Regions from separate parts of the Psychrobacillus sp. AK 1817 genome, predicted to be linked through region 1. Evidence: riboswitches for the same ligand, from Rfam matches in the RefSeq annotation. Region 1 holds a riboswitch; the other holds the start of a gene.

Region 1 (3,658 bases):
AATACACTTAAGCTACCTGATACTATTGGACGCCTATATTTGATATAATAATATCCATTACACAAGAACGGAGATTTAAAGTGAACACACCAGTAAAAAAGAATGATCAGTTAGCGGTTTATATAGAGGATTTGACACATGATGGATCTGGCGTTGCTAAGGTCGACGGCTATCCACTATTCATACATGGTGGTCTGCCAGATGAAAAAGCGGAAGTACTTGTTTTAAAGACATTAAAGAACTATGGCTTTGCCAAATTATTAAATATTGTAGAGCCTTCCCCATTTCGCGTAGAAGCTCCATGTCCTGTATTTTATGAATGTGGCGGCTGTCAGCTCCAGCATATCAATTATGAAGGTCAGTTAAAATGGAAAGAAAATATGGTTCGAAATGTCATGCAACGATTAGGCAAGATTGATGCGCCAGTATTACCTGTAAAAGGAATGGACAACCCTTGGGAATACCGTAATAAATCTCAAATTCCATTTGGTTTAGCGGATGGAAAGGTGATTGCAGGGTTCTATCAGGCGAAGTCTCACAGAATTGCAGACACTCCAACTTGTTTGATCCAATCGGATGAAGCTGATCGATTGATGAGAGCATTCAAGGAAAAGGCATTAGAGCTAGACTTAGTCCCTTACAATGAAGACACAAAAAAAGGTCAGCTGCGTCACTTAGTAGTTCGTAAAGGCAGAGCAACTGGCGAAGTGATGGTCGTTTTAGTAACAAAGCATCCTAAGCTTTCAAAGAAGGAAGCAATTATTGAACTAATTAGAGAAGCAGAACCAAAAGTCACCTCGATTATGCAAAATGTTAATTCAAGAAATACGAACGTCATCTACGGAGACGAAACAAACCTATTGTGGGGGAAACCAACGATTGAGGATTTAATCGGAGATGTTCGATTTGAAATATCTGCTCGTTCCTTTTATCAGGTAAACCCAGAGCAGACAGAAGTATTATATAAACAGGCACTCGATTATGCTCAACTTTCAGGTGACGAGACTGTAATTGACGCTTATTGTGGAATTGGTACAATTTCATTATTCCTAGCGCAAAGAGCGAAGCAAGTGTTGGGTGTAGAAATTGTCCCTCAAGCGATTGAGGACGCAAAAAGAAACGCTGATCTAAACGGCTTCACTAACACATACTTTGAAGCTGGCCCAGCAGAGGAAGTCATTCCACGGTGGTACAAGGAAGGAAAAAATGCAGATGTTCTAGTAGTGGATCCTCCGAGAAAAGGCTGCGACGAAGCACTTCTGACGACAATCATAGAGCAACGCCCAAAACGTGTAGTTTATGTCTCATGTAACCCAGCAACACTTGCACGTGATCTTCGCATTTTAGAAGATGGAGGCTATAAGACACAGGAAATTCAACCAGTGGACATGTTCCCGCAGACGACACATTGCGAAGCTGTCGCTTGGCTGGAACTAGCATAATTATTCAAAAACGAATTCTGATTTTGGAATTCGTTTTTTTATTTTTCGCTTATTTAAATTTAGTCTGGAAGAAGCTCCTACTTATGATATAAATTCAATACATCTGCTAGGGTCTTTGATTCATTTTTAAACTCATACCTGTCACGTCGTGATTATTATCTTGTTTGCCGCGGTGCTTTCAGTTAAACTTAGTGTAATTAAATGAATTTGCAGGGGGACACGTTTGTGTTGAGAAGGTAAAACCTGACCCTTAGAACCTGACTGTTAATACAGACGTAGGGAGCAAAGTACACGATTATCAATATGTACTTACTTAAGCTCCGCGTATTTTTTACGTGGTGCTTTTCTTTTGCAAATACTTTAATTGCGGGGGGACACATTGTGTTGAGAAGGTTAAAACCTGACCCTTAGAACCTGACAGTTAACACTGGCGTAGGGAGCAATCATGGGTGTAGTCTACACTTTTTGGGCGTCTCTATTAGAGGCGCCTTTTTTGCACTTACGTCCACCAATTAAGGAGGACAAAAAAATGGAGTTTTGTGAAAAAGTTAGACAGGAGACGCAATTTTATTGGGAGGCTAGTTTTAACCATCCGTTTGTGCAAGGTATTGCTGATGGTAGTTTACCACTCGAAAAGTTCAAGTTTTATATGCTACAGGATGCGTATTATTTAAAGCATTACACAAAAGTCTTAGCTTTAGCAGCTGCAAAGGCAACAAATGATGAGGACATTCAGTACTTTTTAAACAGTGCGAGATTTATTCATGAAGCAGAGCTTGAGCTTCACCGTACAACTTTTCAAGACTTAAATGTAACGGCCGAAGAAATTGAAAATTTTGAGGTGGCACCAGCTACTTATAATTATGTGAGTCATATGTACAATGCAGTCCATAATGGCGATGTAGCAGAAGCATTTGCTGCTATATTACCTTGCCCTTGGCTCTATCAAGAAATTGGGCAACAGCTTAAGTATGCTCGTCCGAATATACCGCTGTATGCGCAATGGATTGCATTATATGCATCTGACGAAATGCTTCAATCGATTAATAAGCAAAAGTCGATGTTAAATCGTTTTGCGAAGGAACAGCCCATGAAACAAAAGGTTTTAAAGGCACATTTTGAAAAAAGCTGTTATTACGAGTGGATGTTTTGGGAAATGCCATGGACGATGCAAAATTGGACAAAAGGGGTGTATATGAATGAGCCTACAAAAAATTAATCTACAAAAACCTTTAGTGCATTGTATCACCAACTATGTCGTGGCCAATTTTACAGCAAATGGCTTACTAGCAATAGGAGCTTCACCTGTGATGGCCGATGCGGTTAAAGAAGCGGCGGAAATGGCATCAAAATCGAATGCGCTTTTATTAAATATCGGCACATTAAATGAACAGACAATAAAATCAATGCTTCTAGCAGGAAACAGTGCGAATGTGAAGAACATTCCTATAGTTTTTGATCCCGTCGGTGCAGGGGCAACGAATTTTCGATTAGAAACAACGATGGAAATATTACAACAACTTAAAATTAATTTAATTCGGTGTAATGTCGGAGAACTCGCGGCTATTGCAGGTGTTACTTGGCAAGCAAAAGGCGTCGATAGTGGCGTGGGTGAACTTGATGTAGCTGAGACGGCCATGCATGTTGCAAACAAATATAACTGTCTTGTGATTGTGACAGGTGAGCAAGATGTGATTACAGATGGTATCAGAATAGAATGGATCGTAGGTGGTCATGAAAAGGTAACGAAAATGACAGGAAGTGGCTGTCTATTAAGTGCCCTTTGTGCAGCAGAGCTCGCAAGCTGTGAAAATGCATTCGAAGATCTTGCGAATCTACTTCGTGATTATAAACAAGCAAGCTCAAATGCGTATTCAACGATTGGGACATTCCATATGAATTTTCTAAATCAACTTGAATATTTAGCGGAGGGACACCAATGATTACATTAACGATAGCGGGTTCAGATAGTGGAGGCGGAGCAGGCATTCAGGCAGATATTAAAACGTTTCAAGAGCTTGGTGTATTTGGTACAAGTGTTATCACTGCCTTAACCGCCCAAAATACGTTAGGTGTACATGGCATTTTTCCAACAACAGTACAATTTGTAGAAGCACAATTGAAGGCGGTCCTTGAAGATTTTAATGTGACAGCGATTAAAACAGGCATGTTATTTAATTCAGAGATTATTGAGTGTGTCGCTGCTACACTTAAAA
Region 2 (3,658 bases), 1.0 Mb from region 1:
GATGAAAGAAGTTGTCCCATAGGTCGAGTCTATGCTCAATCGCTAAGATGGTTATACTCGATTTTTGCTGAAGTAAGTCCAACCATTCAATATATTGTTTTGCGGTATACGGGTCCAGATGGGTGATAGGCTCATCTAACAATAATATTTCTGGCTCCATAATCATTGCACAAGCAGTGGCAACCCTTTGCTTCATACCTCCAGAAAGCGATTGAATGATGGAATGTCGATAATCCGTTAACCTAGTTAACTCCAATACTTCAGAAATCTTCGTCTCCATTTCTTCCTGTGCGACGAGTAAATTCTCTAAAGTAAAAGCAAGCTCTTCCTCTACAGTTGGCATACAAAATTGTGCATCGGGATCTTGAAATACTGTTGCGATACGATGATTGACCTCGCCAGGTCGATAGGAATCATTTTCTTTACCAAAAAGTTCTATTCTACCGGACACTATGCCATCGCAATTTTCTGGATAGAGACGATTGCACAAATAAAGTAAAGTGCTCTTTCCGCAGCCGCTTGGTCCGGTTATGACGACACGCTCTCCTTTTTCGATAGACATAGAAAAGTTTGATAGAACAGCAGTATCCTTGTCTGGATAAGAAAAGGTGACATCTTCAAAACGGATAACTTTAGGCACGAATATCACCTTTTTTTGAACGCGAAATAGCATATCCTCTTAACGACCCAGTGGCAAGCAAGCCGTCAGCTACAGCTTTTCCACCTAAACCAGCAATGAGAGTTCCACTAAAAATACGAACAACTAGCATGAAAACTACATACCCAGTTGTATAAACGGCAAATCCTCCTAAGAAATAGCCATACACAAAGCTAAAAACTGCGGATCCTGCTCCCGCAAGCATTAAAACCCAAAGATCAAACCGTTTGTAACGTGTAGCGGCGAATACAGCCTCGGCACCTAGACCTTGTATGACACCAGAAAGGATAAGACGTGGCCCGACGGCATTACCTAAAAGTACCTCTATTGCTGCTGCGATAGTTTCCGAGATAACCGCCGCCCCGGGTTTCCGAATGATGTACATACAGATAATTGAAACGATAAACCAAACACCAAAAATCCACTCATATGCGATTGGTCCGACGAAGCCAGACCAAATGTTTCCTACATGAAGGAAGAGTAAATAAACAATCCCAAACACCACTGCAAAGACCGACATTAAAACAATTTCTTTTAGCTTCCATGATTTAAGCATGGAGGTCATCTCCGTGAGAAGGGCTATTAATGCTCATCGATAAAGTCATCACTAAATGCTTGTGCTCTTCTGATCTAGCTCTGCTGAAGGCTGCCTCATAATAAGCAAACACGTCATGGATATCCCCATGAATCCCGCTAGCATAATGCATAGATTCATTGAATACACCCTTCACTTTAGCGTGCTCAATCTCTCTGTAGATCACATCCATATAGTTAGGATTGTTCATAGGGTATAAAGCAAATTGAGAAGAAACATATTGGTTTGTTTCATCCTTATTTGTCACTTCATTTCCCTTGTCTAAATAAACGTCAGCAGTGGTGTCGCCAGGACAACCCGCTGAGAATGTTCCAGAAAGAGCTACATGTACCCCTGTTTTGGCAGCATTCAGAGTAATAGATTTTGCCACATTAAATACATGAACTTGTTTTCCTCTGATAACGGTTGAGACATCATCCGTATGCATCCACACATTGGATACATCTGTATTCTGTAGTGCACCTTTAATAATGCTTACAAAATCATTGCTCATCGGATGTAGGGAAAAACGAAACCCTACAATTGGACTTAAACCACATTCCATCCTAAAAACCTCCCTCAATTTTTTCATAAAAAAAAGCTACATCCGTGAAGATGCAGCCACTAACCCTTATGAAAAAAGGAAAGTCACCGCACTTCCTCACGCAGGTATTATCCTGATCGAGTAATAAGGGATCGGAGCTAAAAAGCTCTCATCACAGCCAAAGTGGGCACCCCTAGTGCAGAAACGGTATGTAGTTTTACAGTTGTGTATAAATTTACACAATTTGTTTTCTTTATGTGCCCACAGTATAGCGTATAAAAATATAATTGTAAATATGGTTGAATTCTTTTCTCTAATCGTCCATGCTTAAATTATCAGAAAACATAAGGGGGAAACTAAATGAACAAAATTTTTATTACTCGAAAATTACCGGAGGAAATTGTACAGCCATTAAGAGAAAAATTTGAGGTGAATATGTGGCACAGCGAGGAAACTCCAATGGATTATGAAGATATAAAAAAGGAGGCAAAGGACGTCCATGCCCTGTGGACGGTTCTCTCTGATAAAGTGGACCGGGAACTTATAGAAAGTCTACCGAATTTAAAAATTATCAGTAATCTAGCGGTTGGCTTCAATAATATTGATGTGGAAGCAGCGAAAGAAAAAGGGGTTATGGTAACAAATACTCCTGGTGTATTAACTGAGACAACTGCAGACCTAACCTTTGCGTTGTTATTGGCTACTGCTCGTCGTATTACCGAAGCAGAACAAGATATTCGTGCAGGTAAATGGAAATCATGGACACCGATGCAGCTGACGGGAATGGACGTTTTTGGAGCTACGTTAGGAATCATAGGCATGGGAAGAATCGGTGAAGCGGTAGCAAGACGTGCGAAGGGTTTTAATATGAAAGTCTTATATCATAATAGAACAAGAAAATTAGAGGCAGAGCAACAAAATAACTTTACATATGTGGAGCTAGAAACATTATTGCAAGAATCTGATTTTGTTGTAATATTGACACCTCTAACTCCAGAAACTAAAAGGATGATTGGAAAAAAAGAGTTAGGATTGATGAAGGAAACCTCTGCTCTTATTAATGTTGCACGTGGCGGAATCGTAGATGAGCAATCCCTTTATGATGCCCTCCTAAATAAAAGAATATGGGCCGCTGGACTAGATGTTTTTGAGACGGAGCCTGTTCCTTTAGATCATCCACTCTTAACCTTGCCTAATGTTACAGTCCTACCCCATATCGGCAGTGCAAGTATTCATACGAGACTTGCTATGATGCAAATAAATGCTAAAGCAATTGAAAATGTTTTAGAGGGACAAGAACCTGACAATCGAGTTGTTTAAAGGAAAAAAATTATAATCTAGGCTGCCATGAATCCAGTATTCATGGCATTTTTTATGAGGTAAGAAAGGTGTAAGTATGCGACGGGGATGGCTTATCGCTCACCCCACAGAAAGTGTCCACCTGAAATCAAGCTTACTATCCTATGTCCTAATCTAGTAGAAAGCAAGTGAGCATGCACTTTTCAATTAAAACTATACAAAAGCACTATCTATCAAATACTTGATAAAAATTACTGTTTTTAAACGAGAATATTGTACAATATTTACCTATTTATCTAATCGTATTGGTCTACTAAATTAATGCTAAATATTCAGATTAAAATAAAAAATTAACAACTATCTCTTTAAGTAATTTGCAATATACAAATTTGTTTAGTAGTATTAGTAGTTATAAATTAGGCGTCCTTTAATTTCAGTATTAGGAAGTTTAATTGTTTTGAAATTTTAGCAGTTATTTTATAAGTATTGAAGGAGGAACGATCGAACGTCTAATTTAAAAATTGAATGAAAAGAGGTAGTCAGACTAATGAAAAAAATTATGTTATTTTTTTCACTTTGCATG

The links. A riboswitch is a leader RNA that binds a small molecule or an ion and turns the genes downstream of it on or off. The one in region 1 is predicted to bind thiamine pyrophosphate.
Region 2: it holds a riboswitch for thiamine pyrophosphate, as region 1 does, so the genes downstream of both, D0S48_RS11040 (YkoF family thiamine/hydroxymethylpyrimidine-binding protein) here and tenA (thiaminase II) in region 1, are expected to answer to the same signal.

Annotation. Positions count from the first base shown of each region.
Region 1 is NZ_CP031739.1:3,282,482-3,286,139, forward strand. It holds gene rlmD (23S rRNA (uracil(1939)-C(5))-methyltransferase RlmD) at 81-1,442, shown strand; TPP riboswitch at 1,644-1,741, shown strand; TPP riboswitch at 1,801-1,898, shown strand; gene tenA (thiaminase II) at 1,972-2,661, shown strand; gene thiM (hydroxyethylthiazole kinase) at 2,642-3,385, shown strand; gene thiD (bifunctional hydroxymethylpyrimidine kinase/phosphomethylpyrimidine kinase) at 3,382-3,658, shown strand, end outside.
Region 2 is NZ_CP031739.1:2,236,114-2,239,771, reverse strand. It holds gene D0S48_RS11050 (ABC transporter ATP-binding protein) at 1-640, opposite strand, end outside; gene D0S48_RS11045 (ECF transporter S component) at 633-1,214, opposite strand; gene D0S48_RS11040 (YkoF family thiamine/hydroxymethylpyrimidine-binding protein) at 1,207-1,797, opposite strand; TPP riboswitch at 1,874-1,981, opposite strand; gene D0S48_RS11035 (2-hydroxyacid dehydrogenase) at 2,137-3,096, shown strand; gene D0S48_RS11030 (ABC transporter substrate-binding protein) at 3,623-3,658, shown strand, end outside.